2 regions of the Nocardioides imazamoxiresistens genome follow, and region 2 is predicted to be linked to the other one. Evidence: riboswitches for the same ligand, from Rfam matches in the RefSeq annotation. Region 2 holds a riboswitch; the other holds the start of a gene.

Region 1 (13,350 bases), on a different contig from region 2:
CGCTGACCCCGCTCGGCGGCGGGGGCGCCTCGCTCGCGCTGGTCGGTGCGTACGTCCTCGCCGCCCACCTGGCCGACGTCGAGGAGCCGACCCGCGACGCCCTGGCGAGGGCGTTCGAGCGCTACGAGGAGTGGATGCGCCCGCTGGTCGAGGACGCGCAGGACCTGCCACCCGGCGTGCCGCGCCTCGCCGCGCCCCGCACGCGGGCGGGCGTGCAGGTGCTGCGCTGGGGAGTGCGCGTCGCGGCCTCCTCGCCCGTGCGCGCGCTCGCCCAGCGCGTCACCCGCGGACCGCAGGCCGAGCGGGAGCTGCCGACGCTCGAGGTCTGATCCCGCCTCCGATCCCACCCGACCCGTCCGGCGGGTTCCGGGGACACCGGCGGCCGCGCCCTGCGACGGTGGAGCCCGTGAGCCGGACCTACGCCGACTTCCTCCCGCTGCCGCTGGACGGGTGCCCCGTGCCCACGACCACCTGGTTCGACTGGCGCGGCCGGCGGGTGCACGTCGCCCGGGCGCCGCGACCGGGGGCGCCGCGGGTGCTGGGGATCCACGGGGCGGGAGGCCACGTCGGGGCGCTGTGGCCGTACGCCGCGCTCGCGGCCCGCGACGACGTCGAGGTGGTCTTCCCCGACCTGCCCCTCTACGGCCGCACCGTCGAGCCGCGCCCCGGCGCCGTCCGCTACGACGACTGGATCGACCTGCTCTGCGACCTGGTGCGGGAGGAGAAGCGCACCGACCCGCGTCCGCTGGTCCTGCTGGGCGCGAGCATGGGCGGGATGCTGGCCTACGAGGTCGCCGCCCGCACCGGTCTCGTCGACCACGTCGTCGCGACCTGCCTGCTCGACACCGCCGACCCCGACGCCCGGGCCGCGGCCGCCCGCTTCGGCCCGATGGGTCGGTACGCCCCGTGGCTGCTCGCCGGGTGCGCCGGCCGCAGTCCGCTGGGCCACCTGCGGGTGCCCGTCGGCTGGGTCGCCGACCTGGGCCGGATGAGCCGCGAACCCGAGCTGTCGCGGCTGTGCGCCACGGACCCCCTCGGCGGGGCGACGCGGGTCCCGCTCGGGCTGCTGGCCAGCTGGTTCCGCCACGTGGCGCCCGCGCCGGAGGCGTACTCCGCCTGCCCCGTCACGCTCGCCCACCCCGCCGCCGACACCTGGACCCCGATCGAGCTGGGCGTGCGGTTCCTCGACCGCGTCACCGGGGCGCCGACGCGGCTGGTGCCGCTGGAGGGCTGCGGGCACTTCCCGGTCGAGCAACCCGGCCTCGACGTGCTCGTCGCGACCGTGCGCGAGGTCGTCGACGCGCTTCGCTAGCCTGCCCGTCGTGCCCCTCCACTTCGTCGTCGCCGCGGTGTGCCTGCAGGACGCCGACGGCCGCGTGCTGACCGTCCGCAAGCGCGGCACCGAGCGCTTCATGCTGCCCGGCGGCAAGATCGAGGCGGGCGAGACGCCCGAGCAGACCGCGGTGCGCGAGATCGCGGAGGAGATCGGCGTCGAGCTGCGCGACCTCGCCCTGCTGGGGGTCTTCGAGGGCGCGGCCGCGAACGAGCCGGGCGCCAGCCTGCACTCGACCGTCTTCACCGCGACCACCGACGGCGAGCCCGCCGCGGCCGCGGAGATCGCCGAGGTCCGCTGGGTCGACCCGGCCGCGCCGCCGGCGGGCCTGCCGCTCGCGCCGATGCTGGAGGAGAACGTGCTGCCCCTGCTGGTGCGCCCGTGATCACCGTCGTCGGCATCGGCGCCGACGGCTGGCCCGGGCTGCCCGAACGGCACCGCGCGACCGTCCGGGGCGCCGAGGTGCTGCTCGGCGGCGCCCGCCACCTCGCGCTCGTGCCCGACGCGGCCGGCCAGGAGCGGGTCGCGTGGCCCTCGCCGCTGCGGGCCGGACTGCCGGAGCTGCTGGAGCGGTACGCCGGCCGCGCGGTCGTCGCGCTCGCCTCCGGGGACCCGCTGCTCTCCGGGGTCGGCACCACGCTGGCCGAGGTCGCCGGTGCCGACGCCGTGCGGGTCGAGCCCGCGGTCTCCTCGGTCGCCCTGGCCGGCGCCCGGATGGGGTGGCCGACCGAGTCGCTCGTCGTCGTCAGCGCCGTGGCCCGCGACGTGCGCCGCGTGCTGCGCGAGCTCGCGCCCGGGCGCCGGGTGCTCGTGCTCTCCTCCGACGCCACCACCCCCGCCGACCTCGCCGCCCTGCTCGCCATGAGCGGCTGGGGCGCCAGCACGCTGACCGTGCTCGGCGACCTCGGCGCCGCCGACGAGTCCCGCGTCGAGGGCACCGCCGCCGCCTGGGCGGACGAGCCGCCGGCGTTCCCACGGCTCAACGTCGTGGCGCTCGATGCCCGCGCGGACGCCCCGGTGGTGGTGTCCTGGGCCGCCGGCCTGCCCGACGACGCGTTCGAGCACGACGGCCAGCTGACCAAGCGCGACGTGCGTGCCGCCGCCCTCGCCCGCCTGGCCCCCGCGCCCGGCGCGCTGCTGTGGGACGTCGGCGCCGGCGCCGGCAGCGTCGGCATCGAGTGGATGCGCGCCCATCCCGCCTGCCGCACGGTGGCGGTCGAGGTCGACGCCACCCGCGCGGCCCGGGTGCGCCGCAACGCCGGGCGACTGGGCGTACCGGACCTGCGGGTCGTCACCGGCGCCGCGCCCGCCGCCCTCGCCGCCCTCGGCGACCTCGAGCGCCCCGACGCGGTGTTCGTCGGCGGTGGCGCGACCCGCGACGGCGTCCTCGACGCCTGCCGGGCCGCGCTCGTCCCGGGCGGTCGGCTCGTCGTGCACGGCGTCACGATCGAGACCGAGGCGCTGCTGGCCGCCTGCCACGCCGAGCACGGGGGAGAGCTCGTGCGGCTCTCCGTCGAGACGGCCACGCCGATCGGCGGCTTCCGCGGGTTCACCCCCGCCCGCGCCGTGACCCAGTGGAGCTGGACCCGACCCGCGACGTCCTCCGAGGAGACCCCGTGACCGTGCACTTCGTCGGGGCCGGCCCCGGCGCGGCCGACCTCATCACCCTGCGCGCGGCGCGGATGCTCGCCGCCGCCGACGTGGTGCTCTACCCGGGCACGTACCTCGACGCCGAGGTGCTGGGCCACTGCCGCGCCGACGCCCGCCGCGTCGACACGCAGGACCTCGACCTCGACGCCATCACGGCCGAGCTCGTCGACTCCTCCCGGGCCCGCGCCGAGGTCGTGCGGCTGACCTCCGGCGACCCGTCGCTGTACTCCGCGCTCTTCGAGCAGACCCGGCGCCTCGACGCGGCGGGGGTGACGTGGGACGTCACGCCGGGGGTGCCGGCGTACGCCGCCGCTGCCGCCGTCGTGGGCCGCGAGCTCACGGTGCCGCTCGTCGCCCAGTCCGTCGTGCTGACCCGCACCCAGGCGCGCTCGACCGCGATGCCGGGCGGGGAGTCGCTCGAGGCGTTCGCGGCGACCGGGGCCACCCTGGTGCTGCACCTGGCGATCACCCGCACGCGGGAGCTGGCGGCCTCGCTGGCGCAGGCGTACGGCGCCGACTGCCCGGTCGCGGTCGTGCACCGCGCCTCGCAGCCCGAGGAGCTCGTGCTGCGCGGCACGCTCGGCGACGTCGCGGACGCGGTCGAGGCGGCCGGGCTGCGCCAGGCCGCCGTCATCCTCGTGGGTCGCGCCCTGGCCGGGCCGTCCGCGGCGGGCGCGGGGGAGTCGTACCTCTACGACTCCGAGCGCGACCGCTCGCTCAAGCGCCGGGCCTGAGGGCGGCCCGCACGACCGCCTCGCCCGCCGCGACCAGCGAGGCCGCGGCCTCGGTCGGTCGGCCGTCGAGGGTGCCGGCGACCATCGCGCCGTCGCGCAGCATCTGCAGCTCGTCCGCGGCCCGCTCCGCCCGACCGGCGCTCACACCGAGCTCGATCAGCAGGTCGGCCAGCTCGCCGCGCAGCCAGGCGCGGTGGGTCTGCACGACGCCGCGCACGGGGTGGGTGGGGTCGGCGTACTCCGCCGCGGCGTTGAGGAAGGCGCAGCCGCGGAACCCCTCGACGCAGCTCAGCGTGCCGATCCGCTCGGCGTAGGCGCGCAGCACCGCGGCGGGGTCGCCCGCGTGGGCGGCGCGCGACTCGGCCATCGCCGCGCGCTCCTCGGTGACGAACTCGCCGAGGTAGGCCACGACGAGGTCGTCCTTGGAGCGGAAGTGGCGGTAGAAGGTCATCTTCGAGACCTCGGCGTCCGCGATCAGCCGGTCGGCGCTGACCGCGCGGATGCCGTCGACGTAGAAGCGGCGCCGCGCGGCCGTCAGGATGCGGGAGCGCACCGGGCTCGTGCGCGTCGTGGTCGCCGTCATGGTGCTCCGCCTTCCTGGATACCGGGCTTGTGTTGGTCGTCGGGACCTGCCACTCTGATGTAGACGTACTAGTCACTCTACATCTCCCGGAAGGAGATCGCGATGCCCACCGAGATCAAGTACACGGCGTCCGCCACCGCGACCGGCGAGGGCCGCCAGGGCCACGCCCGCACCTCCGACGGCTCGCTCGAGGTCGACCTGATCCCGCCGAAGGAGCTCGGTGGTGCCGGCGGCGGCGTCGACCCGGAGAAGCTCTTCGCCGCGGGCTACGCGGCCTGCTTCCTCGGCGCGCTCAAGGCCGGCGCGAAGCAGCACGGCATCGAGCTGCAGGACGTGGCCGTGACCGCCGAGGTCGGCATCGGCCCCCGCGAGGACGTCGGCTTCGGCCTGGCCGTCAAGCTGATCGTCGAGTTCGGCGGCGGCGTCTCGCAGGCCGACGCGGAGCGCGCGGTCGAGGTCGGCCACACGATCTGCCCCTACACCCACGCCACGAAGGGCAACATCGACGTCACCACCGAGGTCGACGTCGCCTGACGCCCCCGGCGTACGCCCCACGCCCGCCCGGCCCCCTCGGCCGGGCGGGCGTCGGTGTGTCCGGGCCTCTGGATTACCCGGTTCACCGGGTAACGCTCGACCTAGACCCTGTGTGAACGGGGCAGAGGTCGAGCGAAACGGCACAGGGTCCGGCTGGCGGCGGGTCCGGGGCGCCCTCGCCCGGCCGCACCCACCAATCCGACCCGGCCGGCACGGGCCGGATCTCACCCCACGCTGCGCGGCGTCCAGACCCGTCCGTGGTCGACGCGGGTCGACGAGGCGCCGACGACGAGCAGGCACTTCATGTCCACCGTCGTCGGGTCGAGCGCCCCCAGGGTGGTCACGACGAGCGACTCCTCCGCCCGCCCGACGTCGCGGCCGACGACCACCACGGTCGCGGGGGAGCGCACCTCCAGCAGGACCTCGAGCGCGTCGCCCAGCTGGTCGGGCCGGCTGGCCGAACGGGGGTTGTAGAGCGCGAGCACGAGGTCGCCGTCGGCCACCGCCCGCAGCCGTCGTTCGACGACCTCCCACGGCTTGAGCCGGTCGCTCAGCGACATCACGGCGAAGTCGCCGCCGATCGGGGCGCCGGCGCGCGCGGCCACGGCCTGCACGGCCGAGACGCCCGGCACGACGCGCACGGGCACGTCGGCGTACGCCACGTCGTCGGCCGCCGCGGCGACCTGCGCCTCGAAGACCGCGGTCGCCATCCCGAACACGCCGGCGTCGCCGCCGGAGACCACGGCGACCCGCTCGCCGCGGCGCGCCAGGTCGAGCGCCAGCCGGCCCCGGTCCACCTCGACCGTGTTGCCGCTCGCGTGCCGCGTCAGGCCCTCGCGGTGCGGCACCCGCTTGACGTACGGGGCATACCCCACCACGTGGTCGACCGCCGCGAGCTCGGCGCTCGCCTCCGGCGTCAGCCACGCCTCCGGCCCGGGCCCCAGCCCCACGACGACGACCTCGGCGGGCGCGTCGACCACCGCCGCGGAGGCCGCCGAGGAGGCAGGTGCAGCCGGCGCCCCGGCGGCCTCTCGCCGCCCGAGTCCCTGCAGCGAGTCGCCGGCGACGACGATCAGCGAGAAGTACGGCACCGAGTCCGCGTCCACGTCGACGACGCGCAGGTGCCGCTCGGAGCTCATCGAGGCCCGCTCGACGTAGACGGCGTGCTCGAGGCGGCCCGCGGCGGCCAGCGCGCGGCGTACCGCCGGGAACCGACGCCCGAGCTTCATGATGATCGCGCCGTCGGTGTCGGCGAGGCGTCGCGCGAGCTCGGTCTCCGGCAGGGTGCCGGGCAGGATCGTCAGCACGTCGGTCTGGCGCACCAGCGGCGCCGCGATGGTCGCCGTCGCGGCCGCGAAGGCCGGCACGCCGGGCACGACCTCGGTGGTGAACCGCTCGGCGAGGGCGTCGTGCATGTACATGTACGACCCGTAGAACATCGGGTCGCCCTCGGAGAGCAGCACGACGTCGCGCCCGGCCTCCAGGTGCGCGGCCAGCCGCTGCGCCGACGCGAGGTAGAAGTCCGCCATCGCGCCCGCGTAGCCGCCCGGGTGGTCGGTGGTGCCCGTCGTGACGGGGTAGACCAGCTCCTCCTCGACGGCCCCGGCGGGGATCAGGTCGGCCGCGATCCGGCGCGCGTTGGACGTCTTGCCGCGCCCGGCGTGGTACGCCACCACGTCGGCCGCCGCGATCAGCCGGGCGCCCTTGCGGGTGATCAGCTCGGGGTCGCCGGGGCCGACGCCGACGCCGTAGAACCGGCCCGCGGTGGGCTCGGTGGGCTCGGCCGGCTCGGGCTGCGTGCTCACTCCGCCTCCTGCGCGATCGCGTTGAGCGCCGATGCCGTCATCGCCGAGCCGCCGCGGCGGCCGTGGACGGTGAGGTACGGGACGCCGTGCGCCTCGGCGTACTCCGCCAGCGCCTCCTTGGACTCCGCCGCCCCGACGAACCCGACCGGGCAGCCCACGATCGCGGCGGGCGGCGGGCAGCCGTCGGCGAGCAGCTCGAGCAGGTGGAACAGCGCGGTCGGCGCGTTGCCGATCGCGACCACCGCGCCGGCGACCCGGTCGGCCAGCAGCGAGAGCGCGGCCGCCGAGCGGGTGGTGCCCCAGGCGCGGGCGAGGTCGGCGACGCGGGGGTCGCGCAGCGCGCACAGCACCTCGTTGTCGGCGGGCAGCCGGGTGCGGGTGACGCCCGAGGCGACCATGTGGGCGTCGGTGATGATCGGCGCGCCGGCCCGCAGCGCGGCGCGGGCCGCCCCGACCAGGTCGGGCGAGACGACGACCTGCGGCGCGAGGTCGGTCTGCCCGGTGCCGTGCACCATCCGCACGACGACCTTCTCGGCGTCCGCGGGCACGTGGCGCAGGTCGGACTCGGCGCGGATCATCGCGAACGAGTCGACGTAGATGGCCTGCCCGTCGCCCTCGTAGGCGTAGCGCCGCGTCGGCGCCTGCAGCCCGCCGGTGGCCGCCGCGGGGACGACCGGCACGAGCAGCGAGCGCCACGGCGTCACGACGAGCGGCGCCTCGTCGGCCAGGCCGTCGAGCAGCTCGGTGGCCAGCGCCGCGCCGAGCACCCCGTCGGGCACGGGGACGTGGCGCAGGTCGGGGGCGTCGGGGCTCTCGCCGCGCACGAGGCCGTACGCCGGGGGCTCGGCCGCCGCGGGCACCCGCGGGTCGCGTGGCGCGGTCGGCAGGTCCAGCGGGGTGGTGAGCTCGTCGACGTGCCAGGGCGCCTCGGGGCCGTCGCCGCGGGCGACGACGAACGCGCGGGCCACCTCGAGCAGCGCGGGCACGGCCTCGGCGACCGGCACCGGCGGCTGCCAGTGCCCGTCGCCCCGGCGCAGCTGCACGGTCGCGTCGTCGAGCACGGTCAGCGCCACGTCGGCGGACCGGTCGAGGACGTCGCCGCGCCCGTCGTCGAGCACCATCAGGAAGCGGGCGGACAGGCCGGCCAACGCCGGGTCGGCGCACAACGCCCGGTCCAGCTCGCGGGCGGTGGGACGCAGGTCGAGGCGCCCGCCGGTGATCCCGGTCAGCGGCGAGACGAGCACGTTGCGGACCAGCTCGTGGCTGGGGGAGGGCAGCAGGCCGGTGTGCGCGATCGCGCCCGCCACGTCCTGGCGCAGCGCCCCGGTCCCGGTCAGCGGCAGGGCGCGCAGCTGCAGGTTGGCGCGGCGCGTCAGGTGCAGGTCGCCGTCGCCGTGGGCCGCCGCGACGCCCAGCAGCGCGCGTACCTCCCCGACGCTCACGGCGCCGCCGACCAGCCGCAGGCGCACCAGCCCGCCGTCCTCGGCGGGCCAGGGCCGGCTCACGCCGGGGCACAGGTCGGTGCGCGTGCGGGTCATGCGTCCTCGCTCGGTCCGGGGGCCCGTGCGCGGGGCCCCTGCTCGACCAGGTGGCGGCTGCCACCGGGTGCCAGCAGGTCTTCGGACTCGGGGTCGTCCGGGCCGGGGACCTTCCCGGGAGCGGGCTCCCAGTGGCGGCACGCGGACGTGCCCCGACCCGTCGCCCTCACCGCTGCGCGTCAGTCCCGGAGTCGCACCGGGTTCCCTGACCCCTCGGGGGTCGACTGGCGCACGGACCCTACCAACCGTCCTCGGTGACGAAGTCCGCGAGTGGGCGCGCACGGGTCCAGCCGTCGATCTCCAGGCTCGGGCGGTCGGGGAAGGCCGGCACCGGGCCGAGGCACAGCACGGCCACCGGCTCGGCCCCCGCGGGCATGCCGAGCAGCGCCGCGAGGTCGTCGGGCACGAACAGCGAGACCCAGCCCATGCCGAGGCCCTCGGCCCGCGCGGCGAGCCAGAGGTTCTGGATCGCGCAGGCCACGGAGGCCAGGTCCATGTGGGGCATCGTGCGGCGGCCGAACACGTGCGGCTCGCGGCCCTCGCGCAGCGCCACGACCAGCAGCTCGGCGCACTCGCGGATGCCCTCCACCTTGAGCCGCAGGAACTCCGCGGCGCGCTCGTCGAGGGCGGCCGCGGTCGCGTGACGCTCCGCGTCGACCAGGGCGTGCACCTGCTCGCGCAGGGCGGGGGAGACCACCCGCACGAAGCGCCACGGCTGCATCAGCCCGACGCTGGGCCCGGCGTGGGCGGCGGCGAGCAGCCGGGCCAGCACGTCCTCGTCGACGGTGGCTCCGGGCACGAAGCGGCGCATGTCGCGCCGCTCGCCGATGACGCGGTAGACGGCGGCCCGCACCTCGGCGGGGTACGCGTGGTGGTCGGGGTCCGCATCTCGAAGGGCGTTCACGGCGGGCGAGGTTACTGCTAGGTTCCCCCTGCCAGTCGTGCTCACCACGAGCCAGGGAACCCGGTGCGAATCCGGGACTGACGCGCAGCGGTGAGGGTGACGGGCGGGGCACGCACACGTGCAGCCACTGGGAGCGCAGCTCCTGGGAAGGCGCTCCGTCCGGTCGATCCCGAGTCCGAAGACCTGCTGGCCGCGCTCGTCCGCCACGGACGGTCGCGTCACACGTCCGCATGGCTCCGCGACCGAGCCACGACACGAAGGATGGCCATGTCCACCCGTGCTCGCCCCACCCTGCGTCCCGCCCTGCCCCTGACCGCCGCGCTCGCCTGCGGGGTCCTGCTCGCCGGTTGCGCGGGCGCCCCCGCCGCCGAGGACCGCGCCGCCGCGGGCGACCCCGACCTGTTCCCCGTCGAGGTCACCGCCTGCGGCTTCACCACCACCCTCGAGGCACCGCCCGAGGCCGCCGTCACCCTCAACCAGGGCGCCACCGAGGTCCTCCTGGCCCTCGGGCTCGAGGACCGGATGGCCGGCACGGCCTACCTCGACGACCAGGTCGCGGACGCCCACGCCGCGGCGTACGACGAGGTGCCCGTGCTCGCAGCGACCTACCCGAGCCGGGAGGAGCTGCTCGGCGCCTCGCCCGACTTCGTCTACGCCTCCTACGTCTCCGCGTTCGGCGACGAGGTGGCCGGCTCGCAGGACGAGCTCGCCGAGGGCGGCGTCGCGTCCTACCTCTCGCCGTTCGGCTGCCCCGACGCCTCCGACGTGGCCGCCACCAGCTGGGACTCGGTCTGGTCGGAGGTGGAGGCCGTCGGCGACGTCTTCGGCGTGCCAGAGCGCGCCGCCGAGCTGCGCGCCACCCAGGAGCAGACGCTGACGGACCTCGAGGCCGCCGCGGTCGGCGCGGGCACCCGGGTGTTCTGGTTCGACTCCGGCGAGGACGCCGCCCTGGCCGGCGCCGGCGACGGTGGCCCGCAGCTGGTCGTCGAGGCGACCGGCGCCGAGAACGTCTTCGCCGACGTCGAGGGCAACTGGTCCGAGGTGCCGTGGGAGGACGTCGTCGCCGCCGACCCCGACGTGATCGCGCTCGCCGACGCCTCGTGGTCGTCGGCCGAGGAGAAGATCGCGTTCCTCGAGGCCGACCCGGTGCTGAGCGAGCTGCGTGCCGTGCGCGAGGGCGCGTACGTCACGGTGCCCTACTCGGCCTCGACCCCGGGCGTACGCCTCGCCGAGGGCGCCGCGACCCTGGCCGAGGGCCTCGAGGCCCTCGGCGCGCAGGGCTGACCGGGTTGCGACGACCTGCGGCGGCGCCCGTCCTCGTCGTCGGCCTGCTCGTGCTCGCCGCGACGATGACGTACGCCCTGGGCCGCGGCTCCGTGGACGTCCCGGCCGACCGCGTCGTGGCCGTCGTCGCGCGGCGCCTCGGTCTGGGCGAGCACGGCGTCACGCTCGCCGAGGACCAGATCGTGTGGCAGCTGCGGATGCCGCGGGTGCTGGCGGCCGCGGCCTGCGGCACCGTGCTGGCGCTCGTCGGCGCGGTGTTGCAGTCGCTGACGCGCAACGACCTCGCGGACCCCTACCTGCTCGGCATCTCCGGCGGCGCGGCCGTCGGCGCCGTCTCGGTCATCGTGCTCGGGATCGGCGTCGGCGGGCTCGTCGGCTCCGCCGCGCTGGCGCTCGCGTCGTTCCTCGGGGCCCTGGGCGCGCTGGTGCTGGTGCTGCTCCTCGCCGTCGGGCGCGGCGGCACGCTCGACCCGACCCGCACCGTCCTCGCGGGCGTCGCGGTGGGCCAGGCGGCCGCCGCCTACACCTCGTTCCTGGTGATGGTGCACGGCGACTCGCACTCGGCCGACCGCGTGATGCGCTGGACGCTCGGCTCGATCGCGCGGGTGCGCACCGACGACGTCGCCGTGCTCGTGGGCACGGCGCTCGTCACGGTCGTGGTGGTGCTGGCCTGCGCCGGCAGCCTCGACGCCTTCGCGTTCGGCGAGACGGGCGCGCGCAGCCTCGGCGTCGACGTGACCCGCCTGCGCTGGCTGCTGCTGGCGGGCTCCGCGCTCGTCGTCTCGGTGCTCGTCGCCCACGTCGGCGCGATCGGCTTCGTCGGGCTCGTGGTGCCGCACGTGGCCCGGATGGTCGTGGGGCCCGGCCACCGGGCGCTGCTGCCGACGACCGCGGTGGCCGGCGCCGTGCTGCTGGTCTGGGCCGACACCGGCGCCCGCACGCTCGTGGACGGCACGGAGATCCCGATCAGCGTCGTCACCGGCATCGTCGGCACGCCGCTGTTCGTGTGGCTGCTGCACCGCTCGCGACGCCGGAGCATGGCGTGAGCGGCACGGGCGACACGAGCGGCGGCGCGGCCCTGCGCGCGGAGGGCCTGACCTGGCACGTCGGACGCGGTGCGCAGCGGCGCACCGTCTTGGCCGACGCGGCCCTGGACGCCCCGGTCGGCACCGTGACCGGGCTGCTCGGGCCCAACGGCTCGGGCAAGACCACGCTGCTGCACCTGCTCGCCGGGCTGCGGCGACCGTCGGCGGGCACGGTCCGCATCGGCGACGACGACCTCCACGCCCTGCGGGCCGGCGCCCGGGCCCGCCGGGTCGCGCTCGTGGAGCAGCACGCGGAGACCGGCCTCGACCTGCGGGTGCGCGACGTCGTCGCCCTCGGCCGCACCCCGCACCGGGGACGGTTCGCGGCCCCCGTCGACGACGACGCGACGGTGGGCGGGGCCATGCGGTTCACCGACGTGGACCACCTCGCCGACCGGGCCTGGCCGACCCTCTCGGGCGGCGAGCGGCAGCGGGTCCACCTCGCCCGCGCCGTGGCCCAGGAGCCCGAGGTGCTGCTGCTCGACGAGCCGACCAACCACCTCGACCTCGGTCACCAGCTCGACCTGCTCGCCCGGGTCCGGGCCCTCGGGGTGACCGCGGTGGCCGCGCTGCACGACCTCGACCTGGCCGCCGCGCACTGCGACCGGCTCGTCGTCCTCGACGCCGGACGCGTCGTGGCCGCCGGCCCCGCCGCCGACGTGCTGACGCCCGACCTGGTTGCGCGGGTGTGGGGCGTCCGCGTCGACGTCACCGAGGTCGACGGCCGGGTGCGCGTGCGGTGGTGGGGCCGGTGACCGCCGCCGTGCCGCCCGTGCCACCCGTGCCGGACCTGCCGCCGGGGGAGGTGCGCCTGCTCGTCGGCATGTCCGTGCGCGAGGCCAGCCACGCGGGGCGGATGGCCGCGATGGCCGACGCGCTGGGGGCGCAGGTGGCGTACCTCCAGGTCGGCGATCCGTCCCTCTCCGCCGCCCTGACACGTCTCGCCGACGAGGGCGTCGAGCGCGTCGTGCTGCTCGGCGTCAGCCTCGGCACGCTGGCGCCCGCCAACTCGTGGCTGCGCCGCATCGCCGGGCACTGGTGGCGCGAGCGCGGCGAGACCTCGGGGCACCGTCCCGTCGTCGCCGTCGCCACCACGCTGCTGCGCCACGAGTCCGACCTCGAGCTGGGAGTCCTCGACGTGACCCGACCGATCCACGGCGCCGAGGCGCCGCTGACCTCCGCGGCCTGGGAGGACGTGCCCGGGCACCGGCACCACGTCCTGGTCTGCCGCGGGCCGCGCTGCTCGGCGCAGGGCGCCGACGCCACCGCGGAGGCCCTGGGTCGTGCGCTGCGCGCCCGCGACCTCGGCGACGACGACGTGCTGGTCACCCAGACCGGCTGCCTGTTCCCCTGCAACCACGCGCCGGTGGTGTGCGTGCAGCCGGACGACAGCTGGTACGCCCGCCTGGGTGCGGACGACGTCGACGCCCTGGTGGACTCCCACCTGGTCGAGGGCGTCCCGCTCGCGGCGAAGCGCCTGGAGCGGCGACGGCCCGAGCAGCCCTGACGGCCCTGACGGACCTGACGGCCGCGCTCAGACCATCGAGCGCGGCTGGGCCGTCGACTCGAGCACCGAGAGCCACAGGTCGCCGTCGGGGGAGACGTTGTGGGAGCGCTGCACGACCGCGCCGATCGGCACGTTGACGAAGCGGTGACGGCGTCGCCCGACGACCATGTCGGTGCGCCCCGACATGGCGGCGTGCACCGCGGTCTGAGCCAGGCGCGAGCAGTAGACGGCGTCGGCCGGGTCGGCGGGCACCGAGCGGATCAGGTAGCCGGGGTCGAAGAAGCGCAGGGTCGCCTCCTCGCCGTGCTCGGCGAAGTCGGCGCGGATCCGGTCGCGCAGGTAGCGCCCGGGGTCGCCCAGGATCGCGTTGCCCGACGCGTCGGTCGCGTCGCC
Region 2 (16,326 bases):
CGGCGACGGCGCCGACCCCGAGGTCCTCGCCGTGCTGCTCTCGCCCGAGCACGCCCGGGCCCGGGCGCAGGAGGTGGGGGAGCGGGCGTCGCTGGAGCTGCGACCCAGCGCGGTGGCCGGGCGCGAGGCGTACCTGCCGGTCGCCGGCACGAGCGCCGTCGCCCCGGTCGGCGGCGCGACCGGTCGGGTCGTCGGCGTGGGTGAGCCGACCGTCGCCCGCAACGGCACCACCCGGGGCGACACCTGCCACGTCGACGTGGTCGATGCCGCCGGCAACCTGGTCTCCCTGACCCCGTCGGGCGGCTGGCTGCAGTCCTCGCCGACCGTCCCCGAGCTCGGCTACTGCCTCGGCACGCGCCTGCAGATGAGCTGGCTCGACCCCGCCAGCCCGTCGCGGCTCGAGCCCGGGCGGCGGCCCCGCACCACCCTGAGCCCCACCGTGCTCAGCGTCGACGGCGTGCCCGTCGGGGCCCTCGGCACGCCCGGCGGCGACCAGCAGGACCAGTGGCAGCTGCTCTACCTGCTGCGCACGATCGTCGGCGGGTACGCCCCGCAGGCCGCGATCGACGCCCCCGCGTTCCACACCACCGCCATGATCGGCTCGTTCTGGCCCCGCACCTGGGAGCCCGGTGGGCTCGTGGTCGAGGCGCGGCTCGGGGACGACGTGATCGCGGAGCTGCGGGAGCGCGGGCACGTCGTGACCGTCTCCGGCGACTGGACCCTGGGACGCCTCTCCACGACCGGGCGCGACCCGGGCACGGGCGTGTTGCACGCGGCGGCGAACCCCCGCGGGGCCCAGGGCTACGCGGTCGGCCGATGAACGCCGCCGCCGTGCCCCCCGCACCCGCCGCGCCCGCGGCCCGTGCCGACGGTCCGCGGGCCACGACGCGCACCTCCGTCGCGCTGCTGCTCGCCCTGACCTTCTCGACGGGCGTGGCCGACGCGGTCGGCTACCTGGGTCTCGACAAGGTCTTCACCGGCAACATGACCGGCAACGTCGTGATCCTCGGGATGGGCGCGGCCGGCGCCGACGACCTGCCCGTCCTCGGTCCGGTCTGCGCGCTGGTGGCCTTCATGGCCGGGGCCGTGCTCGGCGGGCGGCTCGTGCGGGGCCGCCCTGACGGGTGGGGGCGTCGCGTCAGCCTGCTGATGCTCCCCGTCGCAGCCGTCCTGGCCGCCTGCGCGGTGGCCGCGGCGCTGGTGCCCGACGTCGGGGAGGAGGGCGCCGCGACCGTCGCGGTGGCCGCCTCGGTCGCCGTCGCGATGGGGCTGCAGGCCGCCGTCGCCCGCCACGTCGCGGTCAAGGACCTCACCACCGTGGTCGTCACCTCGACCATCACGGGACTGGCCGCCGACTCGCCGCTCGGTGCGGCCGCCGACCAGCCGTGGGTACGCCGGGCGCTGGCCATCGTGCTGATCGCCGCGGGCGCGGCCGTCGGCGCGCTGCTGCTGCAGGCCGGACTGGCCTGGGGGCTCGGGGCCTCCGCCGTGCTGACGACGGTGGTCGCGCTGGTCGGCCTGCGCGCCAGCCGGGGCTGACGGTCCTCGCGAGGGGCGGGCCCGTCCATCGCGATGTCGGATGGTCCGGGCTCACGGATCGCTATTGGAAGTCCGGAGCGCGGCGGACCTAGCGTCTCCGGTGCCCGATCCGAGCGGCCCGCGGGCCGAGCACCAGGAGACGAGATGACCACCCACACCCCCACCGCGCCCTCCCCGGCGACCACTGCGGAGGACGTCTCCCACGAGGCCTCGTGGGAGGTCGCGTGGCACGGCTGGGCCGCGGAGCGCGACGAGACGATCACGGCGCCGCACGGTGTCGCGTCGGCCACCGGCACGCACTGGCTGGGTGCGGAGCCGACCGAGGTGCCCGGTCTCCCGGGCCGGTGGTGGGCCGAGGACGGGCAGGTGCGCGGCGAGACCGCCGACGTCCCGGTGCGCATCGCGCCCGGCGCCCGCCTCGCGCTCGGTGAGCGGGTGCTCACCGCTCTCGCGCCCGGGGGCGCGCTGGCCGTGCGGGTGCTCGACCCGGCCGCGCCGACGCGTACCTCCCTGACGGGTGTCGTGCGCCACGACCCCGACCCGGCGTGGGTGCTCACCGGCCGGTTCGTGCCGGCCGCCGCCGACGCCACCCTGCCGATCGAGCACGCCGACGGGCGCACCACCGACGACCCGGTCGTCGGCACGGTGGAGGTCGAGGTCGCCGGCAGCGCCGCGAGCCTCGTCGCGTTCGGTCGTCCGGGCGGGCTGCAGGTCACGTTCGGCGACGCCAGCAACGGCGACGGGCCCGAGGGCGCCGGCAGCGTCGGCTTCCGGTTCCTCTCCCTGCCCGAGCCCGCCGCCGACGGCACGGTGACGGTGGACCTCAACCGGGCGTACCTGCCGCCCTGCGTCTTCACCGACCACTACCTGTGCCCGCTGCCGCCGCCGCAGAACCGGCTGCCGGTGCGGGTGGCGGCGGGGGAGCGCTGGCCGACGTACGCCTGAGCCCGTAGGGTCGGCGGCGGTGGACGCACCTGCCGCTCGCGGCGTCGGCCATGGTGAACGCGTCGCGCACGACCCGCCCACGACCGACGTCCGACCTCGGCTGTCGCCGGCAACGCGAGCACCAGCGGTCCCCAGCCGAGAACCGGAGCAGTCGTGAGCCGTCCCAGCCTCCCCTCGTCCCTGCCGCTGACCGTGCGCGAGGTCAAGGACCTCGCCCGCTCCCTGCGCGGCGCCCTCGCCCCGCACGTACGCCTCGCCCACGGCCAGGCGCTCGACGTCCTCGCCCGCGCCGCCGGGCTGCCGGACTGGAACGCGCTGGCGGCCCGCTACGCCGGCCCCGGTCTGGGGGCGCCGATGCCGATCCTGCGCGTCTACGACAGCGGGCTCGCCCACCGCTTCTACGTCGACTGGCTCGGCTTCGACGTGGACTTCGTGCACCGCTACGACGCCGCCGCGCCGGCGTTCACCGGGATCAGCCGCGACCAGGTCGCGCTGGGGCTCAGCGAGCACCACGGCGACGGGACGCCGGGCAGCGTCGTGTGGATCCCGGTGCGCGAGCTGGCCGCCTACCGCGCCGCGCTGCTCGCCGACCCCGCCGCGCCCCTGCGACCGGGCATCGACCGCGACGCCCCCGGCGGCCCCACCATGAGCGTCCTCGACCCCTTCGGCAACGAGCTGCGCTTCTGCGAGCCCGACCTCTGAGGCCGGGCTTCTGAGGCCGGGCGTCGAGTTGCGGGTTGTGCCGCGGTTCGGGCGTCGAGTTGCGGGTTGTGTCGCGGGGTGTGGCTGGGGTGCGGATGGGTACGCGCGGGAGGGTGCGCAGGTGGTTTGACCTGCGGAAACGTTCTCCACAGATCGGTCCGCGACCCTGGTCCTCGAACGCACGTTCGGATAGAATCAGGGGTATAGATCGGGGGACCCAGCAGCACACCAGCAGCCCGTCACGGGCTGCGCTGCTGACTGTTGCGTCCGAGGCGATGCGGGCCCAACGCGCGGCCGAGGCGGCCGCGTTCTTCGCGGCTGCCGACTACGCCGATGCCCACCTCGACGTGGAGTGCGGCAGCTCGTCCAGCAACCCGGTGGTGGGTGACCCGATCGGCCCTTTGGGCATGTGGGTCGACGACGAGCAGGCCCTCGCGGCGGTGCCGGGTGGGGATCGGTGGCTGGCGTACGGCGGACCCGGCGCGCCGCTGGTGTCGGAGTTCGCTGTCCTGGAACTGGTGACCGCGATGGGTCTGTCGCAGGACGCCGGTCGCGCGCTGGTGGGTGATGCGGTCGAGGTCCGACACCGCCTCCCGCTGATCGCGGCCCGGGTCGCCGCGGGTGGGGTGCAGGTGTGGCGGGCCCGGCGGATCGCTCGCGCCACGCGGACCCTCACCTTGGAGGGTGCGGGGTTCGTGGACCGCAACCTCGCCCACGTCGCGCACTCCATCTCGGGGGCGGGGATCGACCGGCTCGTTGCCGAGGCGTCGGCACGGTTCGACCCCGAGACCACCGAAGCCGACCGTGCGGACGCGGACGCGGGCCGGTTCTTCACGATCGACTTCCGTGCCCGTGAGGCGCTCGGGGTGCACGGTCAGGTCGGCGGAACCGTGCCCGTGTCCGGTGAGCTGGACCTGGCCGACGCCCGTGACCTCGAGAAGGCCGTCGCCCGTGGTGCCGCGGAGCTGGCCGCACTCGGGTCGGGCGAGTCGCTCGACGTGCGCCGCTCCATCGCGGTCGGTGAGCTGGCCCGCAAGCAGACCGCACTCGACCTCACCGGCACAGACGACCGTGCGGAGGCCTCATCGGTGGCGGCGCGTCAGGTGGTGCTGCACGTCCACCTCTCTCAGGCGGCACTGTCGTCGATCGGGATCGACCCCCTCACCGGCGGCACCGGCATCGACCTGGCCACCGTCACCGCACCCGGCATCGCGCTGCGGACCGTGACCGCGGAGCAGGTCCGCGACTGGTGCCGCACCACCGACACGACCATCACCGTTAAGCCGGTGATCGACCTCAACGAGCGGATCGCGACCCCGAGCTACCGGATCCCCGAGCGGCTCGTCGAGCAGGTCCAGCTGCGCTACCCGACGTGTCGGTTCCCGTACTGCAACCGCCCAGCACGGGCCTCCGACCTCGACCACCGCGTCGAATGGGACGCCGACGGCCCAACAGCCAGCGACAACCTCGTCCCGCTGTGCCGGCTGCACCACCGCGCCAAGACGCACCCCTCACCGCTCGGCACCGACCCACGCGACCCACCCAACGGCCTCGGACACGATCACGAAGCTCGCTGGCGCTACCGCCCCACCCGCCCCGACGAACCACCCGACGGCTTCGTCTGGACCAGCCCACGAGGCCGCCGCTACCTCGTCACGCCAACCGGCACCATCCCGCTCGCATAGCAACCCAGACGCGCACGGCACCACCCGACATCACCCGGCACCACCCGACATCACCCGGCAGGCCCGCCGACACCACGTCGCCGGGCCTACCGGCACGCCCAGCCCCGCGCGTACCACCCCAGCCCCCGCCTTCGGGGTCGCGGCACGGAGCCTTCGACCGCACGACTGCGTGGCGGATCGTGGTCAGACGTGTGCTCAGCGATCCACCACACCACCCCAGCCCCCCGGGTCGCGGTATCTCCGATAGTCGACGACTACCGGAGGTACCGCGACTCCAGAGACCGGCGAGCGCGGCACGGAGCCTCCGCCACACCCCCTGCCCCGGGTGGGGGGAGAGCACGAGGCTCGACGCGATTCACGACCGCGCGGGCCGACGCCTCACGCCCGGGGCGTACGCCCGGTGACCAGGTACTGCGGCCGCGACTCGTGCCCCGGCGACATGCCGAAGCGGCGGTCGAGCTCGGCGACCGCGTCGAGGCGGGTGACGGTGACGTCGGTGAGGCCGGCGCCGGTGAAGAGGTCGCGGTACGCCTCGGCGTCGGCCGCCGTCGCCAGCGGCAGGTGGGCCTCGGCGTCGGCGTCGTAGGCCTCGACGAAGGCGTCGGGCCCGGCGGTCGACTCGACCTGGACCTGGCGGTCGAAGCCGCCCGGGTACCAGTTCGCGTCGACGCACACGACCGTGCCACCGGGGCGCAGCAGGCGCATCCACGCCCTCAGGGCGGTCGCGGGGTCGCGCAGCGTCCACAGCAGGTAGCGGCTCGTCACGACGTCGAGGTCCGTCCCCACGCCCTGCGGGTCCACCGCGTCGCCGCGCACGAAGGACGCGGCGGGGCGACCGGAGGCCCGTCGGCGCGCGGCGTCGGCGAGCGCCTCGGCGACCATGCCGGGCGAGCTGTCGAGACCGGTGACCTCGTGGCCCAGCTCGGCCAGGATGCTGGCGACGTACCCCGACCCCGTGCCCACGTCCAGCACCCGCACGGGCGCCGGCGGCAGCGCGCGGCCCCACACCTCGAGCCACAGCGCGTGGTCGTGCGGCGCGCGGTCGCCCGCGACCTGGCGGTGGTGGTACGCCTCCGCGCGGCCGCTCCAGTACTCGTCGAGGCGGGCCTGGATCCCGTCGGTCGCGACGTCGGTGAGGGTGGTCTCGGTGATGGTCATGCGGACTTCCTGACGTCGTGGGCGGCGGGGGAGCGGCGGAAGAGCAGGTGGATCTCGCCGTCGAGGTCGACACGGCGCACGCCGACCTCGTAGACGGGCTCGAGGACCTCGGGCACGAGGACCTCGTCGGGCGTGCCCTGCGCGACCACGCGGCCGCGCTGCAGCAGCACGAGGTGGTCGCAGTAGCGGGCGGCGAGGTTGAGGTCGTGCAGCACCACGACCACGCTGGCAGGCAGGTGCGCGACCAGGTCGAGCACCTCGTGCTGGTAGCGGATGTCGAGGTGGTTGGTCGGCTCGTCGAGCAGGAGGTGCTCCGCCTCCTGCGTGAGCGCGCGGGCGATCAGCACGCGCTGCTTCTCGCCGCCGGACAGGCCGGCGTACTCCCGCGGGGCCAGGTGCAGCGCGCCGACCCGCTCGAGCGCGGCCGTCGCGACGGCGAGGTCGGCGGCGCTCGGACGCGACGAGACGCCCTGGTGGGGCAGCCGGCCGAGCAGGACGAGGTCGGCGACCCGCATCGGCAGGTCGCCGCTGTGCTCCTGCACGACCACGGCCACCTGGCGCGCCAGCTCCTTGCGGCCGACCCGGTCGACGTCGACGCCGTCGATCTCGACGCTGCCGGTCACGGGGCGCAGGGAGCCGTAGAGCGTGCGCAGCAGCGTTGTCTTGCCGCTGCCGTTGGGCCCGACGAGACCGACGGTGCCGCCCGGCGGCACCCGGATGTCGACGCCGTCGACCACGACGACGTCGCCGTAGCGGTGGCCCAGGCCGCGTCCCTCGATCATCGGCCCGCACCGTCGACGGGCGTCTCGGCGAGGAACGCGATCAGCTGCTCCAGCCCGTCGACCGCCAGCGGCGTCGGCGGCTCGGCGAAGTTCAGCAGCAACGGCAGCATCGCGCCCGACTCGACAGCGCGCAGGGCACCGGCGCCCGGCAGCTCGGCGACCGCGTCGACGACGCCGGCGGCCTCCCCGTCGCTGTGCAGCACCAGGATCACGTCCGGGTCGCGCTCCACGATCTCCTCCGCGTTGACCTCGAAGACCCGGTCGGCGACGTCGCCGAACACGTTCTCGAGGCCCGCGGCCTCGAGCAGCGGCGCGGACATCGACCCGCGGCCGTACGCGTACGTCACGCCGCCACCGATGGTCGGGTAGAGGACCGCCGCGGTGCGCGCCTCGTCGGCGGGCACCGTCGCCTCCAGCGCCGCGACCCGCTCCTCCAGCTCGGCGACGTAGGCGTCGGCCTCGTCGGTGCGATCGAACACCTCCCCGTAGAGGCGGACCTGGTCGTAGAGGTCCTCGAAGCTCGCGTCGCCCTCGAGCGACCCGCAGAAGGCCGGCTCCTCGATCACCGGGATGTCGGAGGACGACAGCGTCTCGCGGCTCAGGTTCTCCGTCTCGCCGAGCACCAGGTCGGGGGTCTCCGCCACCACCTCCTCGCGCGAGATCTGCAGGTGGCCGCTGGCGTCGGTGCGGTCGGTCAGCAGGGGGATCTCCTCCAGCGCGGCCAGGGTCTCGTCGTCGTAGTACGCGCTGGGGTAGACGCCCGCCCGGGCCACGACGCGGTCCAGCACCCCGAGCTCGTGCAGCGTGGGCACGGCCGCGCTCTTCAGCATCACGACCCGCTCGGGCGCACCGTCGAGCTCGACGGTGCCGTCGCAGTTCTCCACCGAGATGGCGGCGTCCTGGCCGTCGGCGGCGCCGCAGGCGGCGAGGGGAAGCAGCAGGGCGACGGAGGTGGTCGCGACGGCGGTACGGCGGGCGGGGCGGCGGAGGCTCATCGGGATCCTTGTCGTCTGCGGGGTCGTCTGCGGGGTTCGGGAACGAGGGGACGGGCTCACGACGGCACCGCCTGGAAGCGGCGCACGAGGAGCAGGAGGAAGGGCGCGCCGACGAGCGCGGTGATGATCCCGATCGGGATCTCCTGCGGGGCCAGCACGGTGCGGGCCACGACGTCGGCCCAGACCAGCAGGATCGCGCCGAGCAGCGCCGCGACCGGCACGACGACGCGGTGGGCGCCGCCGACGAGCCGGCGGGCCAGGTGGGGGATGACCAGGCCGACGAACCCGATGCTCCCGGCCATCGCGACGAGCACCCCGACGACCAGCGAGACCAGCACCAGCAAGGTGGTGCGGAAGCGCTCGGGGTGCACGCCGAGGGTCAGGGCGGTCTCGTCGCCGACGACCAGCGCGTCGAGGCGCCGCCCGACGAGCACGAGGTACGCCATCGCTGCCGCGACCACCACGACGGCCACCGCGAGGGCGCCGTTCCAGGCCGCGAGGCCCAGCGAGCCGAGCAGCCAGAACATCACCGAGCGCGAGCCCTCGGCCGAGTCGGAGGCGAAGATGAGGAAGCTCGTGGCGGCGGAGAGGGCGTACCCGATCGCCACCCCGGCCATCAGCAGCCGCACGGAGGTGATCCGCCCGGAGCTGCGGGCGACCAGGAAGACCAGCAGGGAGGCCAGGAGCGCGCCGACGAAGGCGCTGCCCTGCAGGGCGTACTCGCCGAAGCCGGCGCCGAGGCCGAACAGGATCGCGCCCGCCGCGCCGCAGCTCGCCCCCGAGTTGATGCCGAGCACGTAGGGGTCGGCCAGGATGTTGCGCACCATCGCCTGCAGCACGACGCCGGCCATCGCGAGCCCGGCGCCGACGGCGGCGCCGAGCAGCACGCGCGGCGCGCGGATCTCCCAGATGATCGCGTCGTGACGACGCTCCCAGGTGACCTCGGCGGGGAGCCCGGTGAGGTGGTGCAGCAGGATCCGCGCGGAGTCGGCCGGCGAGACGGCGACGGGGCCGGCACCGACGCCGACGACGAGCGTCACCAGCAGCACGAGCGCCAGGCCGGTGGTCCACACGAACGCGCGGCGACGCTGCGAGGCGACGCCGAGCGGGTCGGGACCGGCGGGGGCGGCGGTGTCGACGACGGCGTGAAGGGCGGTCACGGGCGCGTCCCGGCCCTTCTTGCGAACAACATGCAACAACCATCTCATGGCGGGCCGCGGACTCACCCCTCCGGTCGGAGGGGCCCGCGCGGCCGCGCGGCGCCCGAGGCGACGCCGAGCAGCAGCAGTGCGCCGCCCGGCACGAGCACGGTCCACGGCGCGGTCTCCAGGTAGCGCAGCCCCTCGGCGAGCATCGCGCCCAGCTCGGCGGCGTCCGGGTCCGCGCCGAGGCCGATGAAGCTGAGGCCCGCGATCGCCACGGCGTTGAGGGGCAGCCGGGCCAGCGCGTGGAGCGCGAGCGGGCCGAGGACCCCCGGCAGGAAGTGCACCCGGGCGACGCGGAGCCGGGCGAGACCGAGGCGGGTGGCGGCGCCGACGTGGCCCGACCCGCGGCCCTCCACGACGAGCGCGCGGACGTGCACCGCGAGCGGCAGCCAGGCCACCGCGGCCGCGGCCACGCAGGCGCCCGTCAGGCCCGGGCCGATCACGGCGGCGACGACCAGCCCGACCACCGTGCTCGGGACCGTCACGAGCACGTCGAGCGCGCCGACCCGCAGGCGGCGGCACACGAGGCCGGCGCCGAGCGCGACGACGAACGCGGCGACGCTGACGACCAGGGCGAGGCCGACGGTCAGCACGGTCGCGTCGGCGACGCGGCCCCACAGGTCGTGGCCGACGGCGTCGGCGCCCAGCGGGTGGGCGGGGCCGGGGGAGGCCAGGCGCGCGGAGAGGTCGGAGGTACGCCCGTCGCGCGGCAGGCCCGAGACCACCACGAGGGCCAGCGTCCCGGCGGCCGCCAGCAGCACTCGCGGTGCGCCCCGACCCCCGGTCGTCGTGGCGGCCAGGTCGTCCCGGTCGCGGGCCCCGCCCAGCAGCAGCCGGTGCAGGAGGACCGCCACCCCGGCCCCGACCAGGCCCAGCCCGACGACCGCGAGCAGGCAGGCCTGCAGCACGGGCACGTCCTGGGTGAGGGCCGCCCGCACGGCGGTGGTGCCGACCCCGGGCACGGTGAAGACCTTCTCGACGGCCACGGCCGTGCCGAGCATCCCGATCCACACCACGGTGACCTGCCCGGCCCCGCGGGCGACGGCCCGACGTGCGAGCGCCGCGCCGATCGAGCGGGGCGCGACGCCGTTCGCCCGCCACGTCGTCACCCACTGCTCGGTCAGGGTCTGGTCGACGACCCCGGCGAGCAGCCGGGTCAGCAGTCCCGCCGCCGGGACCCCGAGGGCCAGGGCGGGCAGCACGACGCTGCTCCAGCCGTCCCACCCGGTGGGCGGCAGCAGCCGCAGGTGCACCGCGACGCCGACGACGAGGAGGCTGCCCACGATCACCTCCGGCAGCGCCGCCACGCCGACCGCGGCGATGCCGAGCGCGGGGCGTACCGGCTCGCCCGTGCGGGCCGCGCGCCGCACCGGCAGCGCCAGGGCCAGCGCGCACAGGACCAGGGCCACCAGCAGCGCCGCGGCGGCCAGCGTGGCGGAGGCGGCGACGGCCGGGGCGACCAGGTCGAGGACGGGCCGCCCGCTCACCCAGCTCTCGCCGAGGTCGCCGCGCAGCGCCGCCCCGAGCCACCGCAGCGCACCGGTGACCGGGTCGGGTGCGAGGTCCAGCTGCTCCTGCAGCGCGGCCACGGCCTCGGGGTCGCGGCCGCGGGCCCGGAAGCGCACCCGCAGCACCGTCTCGGCGGGGTCCTCGCCACGGAGCCAGGGGAGCGCGGCCACCACCAGCACGAGGCCGAGCACGGTCGCCGCCACCCGGGCCAGGGCGCTCACGGCGCGACCCCGGCGACCCCGGCGACCCGGGCCGACGCGGCCAGCATTGCGGCGAGATCGGGCGAGGGACCGGGGTCGGCCGCCCTGTCGGCCGCGGGGTCCAGCAGCACGGCGGCCGGCCCGTCGTCGACGACCACGCCGTTCGCGAGCACCACGACGCGTCGGGCCACGTGGCGCGCCGTGCGCAGGTCGTGGGTGGTCAGCACGAGCGTGGTGCCGCGGTCGTCGGCGTACGCCCGCAGCCCCGCGGCCAGCGCGGCGCGCAGCGGCACGTCGAGGGCGCTCAGCATCTCGTCGCCGAGGAGGACGCGGGGGTCGGCGGCCAGCGCCCGGGCGATCGCCACGCGCTGGCGCTGCCCGCCGGAGAGCGTGCCGGGGAGCCGGTCGGACCAGGCCGGGTCCAGGTGGGCGACATCGTTCAGCTCGGCGGTCGTGGGGGCGTCGGGCGCGAGCCGGCGGGCCTCGTCGAGGAGCTGCCCGACGGTGCGCCACGGCGTCAGCGAGCCGCCCGCGTCCTGGGGCACCGACTGCAGGAGGGGTGGGGAGACGCGGCGCCCGCGCGCGCGGGCCGCGAGGTCGCGGCCGCCGACCACGACCCGTCCCGCGACGGGCTGCTCGCGGCCCTCGGCCAGGCGCACGAGCGTCGACTTGCCCGCCCCGGAGGCGCCCAGCACGACCGTGTGCTCGCCGGGCCGCACCGCGACGGTGACGTCGCTGACGCCGGCGGGCGCGCGTCCCGGCCGGGGCCAGGTGCGGGTCACGCCGTCCCAGCGCAGCAGCCCGTCGACCCCGGCGCTCGCGGTCGCCGCGCCGACCCGGCCGACCCGGCCGGCCCGGCCGACCCGGCCGGCCCGGCCGACCCGGCCGGCCCGGCCGACCCGGTCCGGCGCGGCCGGAGAAGCGGGCGCGGGGACCACGAGACCGTCGTGCAGGTGCACGACGCGGTCGCACAGGCCGGCGGCCACGTCGGGGTCGTGCGTCACCAGCAGCAGCCCGGCCCCCCGGCGCTCGAGCGCGCGACGCACGGCGTCGACCACGGTCGCGGCCGTGACGGGGTCGAGGGCCGAGGTCGGCTCGTCGGCGACGAGGAGGTCCGGGCCGGCGAGCAGCGCCAGCGCCAGGGCCGCGCGCTGGCGCTGGCCGCCCGAGAGCAGGGTCGGGTGCCGGTCGGCCGTGGCGGCGTCCAGACCGAGCTCGTCGAGGACCTCGGCCACGGCGGCGCGGACGGCGGTGCGACCGCGGTGGGAGCGTCGTGCGGCCAGCGCGAGCTGGCGCCCGACCCGCACGTTGGGGTCGAGCGCGGTCGCGGACTCCTGGGCGAGCAGGCCCGAGCGCCCGGCCACCGTGACGGTGCCGCTGAGCCGCAGCCCGGCCGGCGCCGGGAGGCAGGCGAGCCGGGCGGTGAGGCTCTTGCCGGCCCCGGACGGACCCACCAGAGCGACCCGCTCGCCCGGAGCGACCTCCAGGTCGAGCGGGCCGAGCAGGCGGGTGCCGTCGGGGGTGGCGAGCCGGACGTCGCTCCAGCGCGCCAGCGCCTGCGTCCTCAGCGCTGCACGCTCGTGGTGTGCGTGACGACGGCGCGCTCGAACGGGTCGGCCGCGAGGTCGGTGACGCCCTCGAAGCCGAACTGGGTGGCGTCGTGCACGAGCGGCACCGCCCAGACGTCGGCGAGCACCTGCTGCTCGACCGCGACGGCGGCGGCCGCGCGCTCGTCGGGGTCGGCGAGGGTCTGGGCCGCCGCGAGCTCGGCGTCGAGGTCGGGGTCGCAGGAGCGGCTGAGGTTGTAGGTGCCCCCGCAGGAGAAGTCGGCCTGCAGGTAGCCGACCGGGTCGGCCGTGTCCTGGCCGTACGAGCGGCTCATGACGACGAGGTCGTAGGCGCCGTCGAGGTAGTCGGCCTCCATCTCGTCGTAGGGCCGGGCGACGACCTCGACCTCGAAGCCGGTGGCGCGCAGGGCGTCGGCGATCGCGGTGGCCATCTCGGGCAGCTCCGGTCGGTCGGTGAACGTGGCCAGCCGCAGCGGCCCGGCCTCCGCCACCGCGGCGGCGTCGGGGTACGCGGGCTCGTCCCGGTCCTGCGCCCACGCGGAGACCGCGGCGTTGAACAGCCCGCCGGCCGGCTCGGCACGCCCGGCGTAGATGGTGCCCGCGAGGTCGAGCTCGGCCACGGCCGCGCGCACCAGCTCGCGCTGGCCCGGGTCGGCGAGCACGGGGGAGGTCTGCGTGAGGTGCAGGCTGACGGTGCGTGGCAGCGGCACCGCCAGCAGCTGGTCGTCGTCGATCTGGTCGAGCTGCGCGGCGGGCAGCGCCTGCGCGAGGTCGACCTGCCCGGAGCGGAACGACTGCAGCCGTGCGCCCGCGTCGCCGACGAAGGTGACGTCGACACCGTCGAGCGCGGGCGTGCCCGCCCAGTAGTCCGGGTTCGCCTCGAGCGTCATGCTCGTGGACAGGTCGGTGTCGGTGATCTCGTACGGCCCGGTCCCGGTGCCCACCGGCGTCGGCCGGGCCGGGTCGGCGTACGCGTCGGGCGCGAGCACCACGAGCTCGGGCGAGGTCAGGCGCTGCACCAGGACCGGGTCGGGCTCCGCGGTCGCGACGAGCACGGCGCCGTCGCCGTCGGCCCGGGCGTCGATCGTGCCGCCCGCCAGCGCGCGGGGAGCGGGCTCGGCCGCGGCGGCCGCGTCGAGCGCGGCCACGACGGTCTCGACGGTCATCGGCGTGCCGTCGTGGAAGACGACGTCGTCGCGCAGCTCGAAGCGCCAGGTGGTCGGGTCGACCTGCTCCCAGCGGGTCGCCAGCGACGGCTCCGGCAGGCCGGCCGGGTCGAGCCGGACGAGGGTCTCGGTGGCGCCGGCGGCATAGGCGGTGGTGGCGTCGTCGGAGTACGGCGACAGCGCGGTGGTCGGTGTGAACGCGTACGCGAAGCGCAGCCGCGCCTCGTCGGATGCGTCGGTGGAGCCGGAGCCGCCGGGGGAGCAGGCGGTCAGGGCGGCCACGGCCACGAGCGCCAGGGCGCCGGCCGCGGTGGGGCGGGGGGAGCGGCGGGGGGTGCGGTGCGTCATCAGAGTCTCTTCCTCGGACAGCTGGTGAAGGCCGTCGCCACGAGGAGGAACGCGCACCCGGACCGCCACGGCGCACGCGCGCGTACCGCTGGTCCGACGTGTCGTGGAGCCCGCCCTCGAGGCATCCGACCACCCGCGAGCACGGCGCTGCGCGGGGTGCTGGCAGGTCTTCGGACTCGCGGGCGTACGCACCGGCTCGGGGGCCGGCGTGTCCCTACTGGCCGTCGCTTCCCAGGGCCTGTGGTCCCAGTGCTTCATGACGGCGGTCGTTCCCGCTCACCGCTGCGGGGCAGTCCCGGTCTCGCACCGGGTTCCCTCTTGCCTCGCCGCCGACCGGGTGCCGGGGCGAACCAGCGGCGCCACCCTAGCGCGTGGCCACCCGGCCGTCCTCGAGGTGCAGCACGCGGTCGGCCTCCGCGAGCACGACCGGGTCGTGCGACACGCAGACCACCGCGACCCCGCGCCCGGCCTCGTCGCGCACGGCGACCCGTATGGCGTCACCGCTGGCCCGGTCGAGCCCCGTCGTCGGTTCGTCCAGCAGCAGCAGGTCCGCGCCGCGCGCGAGGCCCTGGGCCAGCAGGGCCCGCTGCCGCTGACCGCCGGACAGGGAGGCGTACGGCTTGCGGGCGAGGTCCGCGACCCCCATCCGGCCCAGCGCCTCCTCCACGGCCGCGCGGGCCGTCGCGTCGAGGCGACGCCAGGGCCCGAGGCGGCCCCAGGCGCCGAGGGTCACGACGTCGCGCACCGTGATCGGCAGGCTGTCGGGCACGGCGGCCCGCTGGGGCACGAAGGCGGTCGCGGCGCCGGTGGAACGGGTGCCACCGGTCGGTACGCGGGTGCCCGCCAGCACCTCGAGGAGCGTCGACTTGCCCGCGCCGTTGGGCCCGGCGACCGCCAGCACCTCGCCCGCCCGGACGTCGACGTCGACGCCGCACAGGGCCGGGCGGAGGCCGAAGACGACGTGCACGTCGCGCAGTCGCGCGACGGTCGGCGCGACGTCGGGTGTGCGGGGGGAGGCGGCGGGGGCGTCGATCACCGGAGCACCGTAACTCAGTTTGATAATCATTCCCATTTCCGTCTAGCGTCCTCCGCCGTGACCTTCCTCCACGACGCGCTCCTCGAGCCGTTCTCGCTCGAGCTGCTCCAGCGCGCCCTGCTCGGCGGCAGCCTCGTCGCCGTCCTGTGCGGCGTCGTCGGCACCTGGGTGGTCGTGCGCGGCATGGCCTTCCTGGGGGAGGCGCTGGCGCACGGGATGCTCCCGGGCGTCGCGCTCGCCACCGTCCTCGGCTGGCCGGCGATGCTGGGCGGGGCGGTCAGCGCCGTCGCGATGAGCCTGGGCATCGGCGTCCTGCAGCGGCGCGGCCGGCTGTCCTACGACACCAGCATCGGCCTGCTGTTCGTCGCGATGCTCGCCCTCGGCGTCATCATCGTGTCGCACTCCGGCAGCTTCGCCACCGACGCGACCGCCATCCTCTTCGGCGACATCCTGGCGATCGCGCCGCTCGACCTCGTGCTCCTCGCCGGCGCCGCCGCCCTCGGGCTGCTCGTCGCCGCGCTGGCCCACCGCTCGCTCGTCGCGCTGGCCGTCGACCCGCGGATCGCGTCCGTGCTGGGCCTGGCGCCCCGCGTGGCCCAGGCGGCCCTGGTCGGCCTCGTCACGCTCGCCGTCGTCGCCTCCTACCAGGCCGTCGGCTCGCTGCTGGTCGTCGGTCTGCTGCTCGCGCCGGCCGTCGCGGCCCAGCACTGGACCGCGCGGATCCCCACGCGGATGGCCCTCGCCGCGGCGCTGGGCGTGCTGGCCGTCCTCGTCGGGCTGCTCGTCTCGTGGCACGCGGCGACCGCCGCCGGCGCGTCCGTGGCGGGCTCGGCCATCGCCATCGCGTGCGTCTCGTGGCTCCTGCGCTCGGCCCTCGACGGCATCCGCTCGTGGCGCCGACCCCACGAGCACCGGGGCGTGGTGCCGCCGAGCGCGACGACGCCCGAGCCGGTCGCCGCCACCGCCGAGCGGGCCGGCTCGCCGGCCTGAGCCGTCCTTCTCCCCGCCCCTCTTCCGCCCGCCCCCGACCGCACCGAAAGGACCTCCGTGCGCTCCCGCATCCCCAGCCTGGCCGTCGTCAGCGTCCTCGCCCTCACGCTGGCCGCCTGCTCCTCCGAGCCCGAGGAGGCGCAGGACGCCGCCGCCTCGGACGCCTCGGACACGGGCGGCGACGGCCACGGCGCCGTCGCCGGCGCCGCCGAGGTCTCCGAGCCGCAGCTCGGGCTGACCACCATCGCGCCGTCGGGCGCGGTCAGCCACCTCGACCTGCTCGACGAGAGCGTCACCGACCTCGGCGAGATCGGCGCGCCGACCGCGATGACCACCGACGGGCGCTACCTCTTCGCGCAGACCGACGCCGGTGTCGAGATCGTCGACAGCGGCCGGTGGACCTGGGACCACGTGGACCACTTCCACTACTACCGCGCCGACCCGCAGCTGCTGGGCGCCGTCGAGGGCGGCGGCACGGCCACGGTCGCGACCACGAAC

Evidence for each region. Region 2 has a riboswitch for cobalamin ahead of RDV89_RS17975 (ABC transporter substrate-binding protein). Riboswitches for the same ligand answer to the same signal wherever they lie in the genome.
Region 1: it holds a riboswitch for cobalamin, as region 2 does, so the genes downstream of both, RDV89_RS14400 (ABC transporter substrate-binding protein) here and RDV89_RS17975 (ABC transporter substrate-binding protein) in region 2, are expected to answer to the same signal.

The regions. Positions count from the first base shown of each region.
Region 1 covers NZ_JAVYII010000006.1:123,014-136,363, forward strand. Annotated here, with positions in the region: gene RDV89_RS14350 (FAD-dependent monooxygenase) at 1-329, shown strand, start outside; gene RDV89_RS14355 (alpha/beta hydrolase) at 407-1,312, shown strand; gene RDV89_RS14360 (NUDIX hydrolase) at 1,323-1,718, shown strand; gene cbiE (precorrin-6y C5,15-methyltransferase (decarboxylating) subunit CbiE) at 1,715-2,953, shown strand; gene RDV89_RS14370 (cobalt-precorrin-4/precorrin-4 C(11)-methyltransferase) at 2,950-3,717, shown strand; gene RDV89_RS14375 (TetR/AcrR family transcriptional regulator) at 3,701-4,300, opposite strand; gene RDV89_RS14380 (organic hydroperoxide resistance protein) at 4,403-4,834, shown strand; gene RDV89_RS14385 (precorrin-2 C(20)-methyltransferase) at 5,059-6,639, opposite strand; gene RDV89_RS20250 (precorrin-8X methylmutase) at 6,636-8,177, opposite strand; cobalamin riboswitch at 8,233-8,421, opposite strand; gene bluB (5,6-dimethylbenzimidazole synthase) at 8,416-9,081, opposite strand; cobalamin riboswitch at 9,097-9,286, shown strand; gene RDV89_RS14400 (ABC transporter substrate-binding protein) at 9,349-10,365, shown strand; gene RDV89_RS14405 (FecCD family ABC transporter permease) at 10,431-11,411, shown strand; gene RDV89_RS14410 (ABC transporter ATP-binding protein) at 11,408-12,205, shown strand; gene RDV89_RS14415 ((2Fe-2S) ferredoxin domain-containing protein) at 12,202-12,957, shown strand; gene RDV89_RS14420 (ATP-dependent 6-phosphofructokinase) at 12,985-13,350, opposite strand, start outside.
Region 2 covers NZ_JAVYII010000009.1:93,676-110,001, reverse strand. Annotated here, with positions in the region: gene RDV89_RS18030 (gamma-glutamyltransferase family protein) at 1-820, shown strand, start outside; gene RDV89_RS18025 (DUF1275 family protein) at 817-1,539, shown strand; gene RDV89_RS18020 (DUF1684 domain-containing protein) at 1,684-2,484, shown strand; gene RDV89_RS18015 (glyoxalase superfamily protein) at 2,638-3,186, shown strand; gene RDV89_RS18010 (HNH endonuclease signature motif containing protein) at 3,462-4,871, shown strand; gene RDV89_RS18005 (class I SAM-dependent methyltransferase) at 5,250-6,029, opposite strand; gene RDV89_RS18000 (ABC transporter ATP-binding protein) at 6,026-6,811, opposite strand; gene RDV89_RS17995 (ABC transporter substrate-binding protein) at 6,808-7,806, opposite strand; gene RDV89_RS17990 (FecCD family ABC transporter permease) at 7,863-8,966, opposite strand; gene RDV89_RS17985 (ABC transporter permease subunit) at 9,029-10,741, opposite strand; gene RDV89_RS17980 (ABC transporter ATP-binding protein) at 10,738-12,207, opposite strand; gene RDV89_RS17975 (ABC transporter substrate-binding protein) at 12,285-13,802, opposite strand; cobalamin riboswitch at 13,961-14,157, opposite strand; gene aztA (zinc ABC transporter ATP-binding protein AztA) at 14,167-14,838, opposite strand; gene aztB (zinc ABC transporter permease AztB) at 14,896-15,828, shown strand; gene RDV89_RS17960 (ABC transporter) at 15,886-16,326, shown strand, end outside.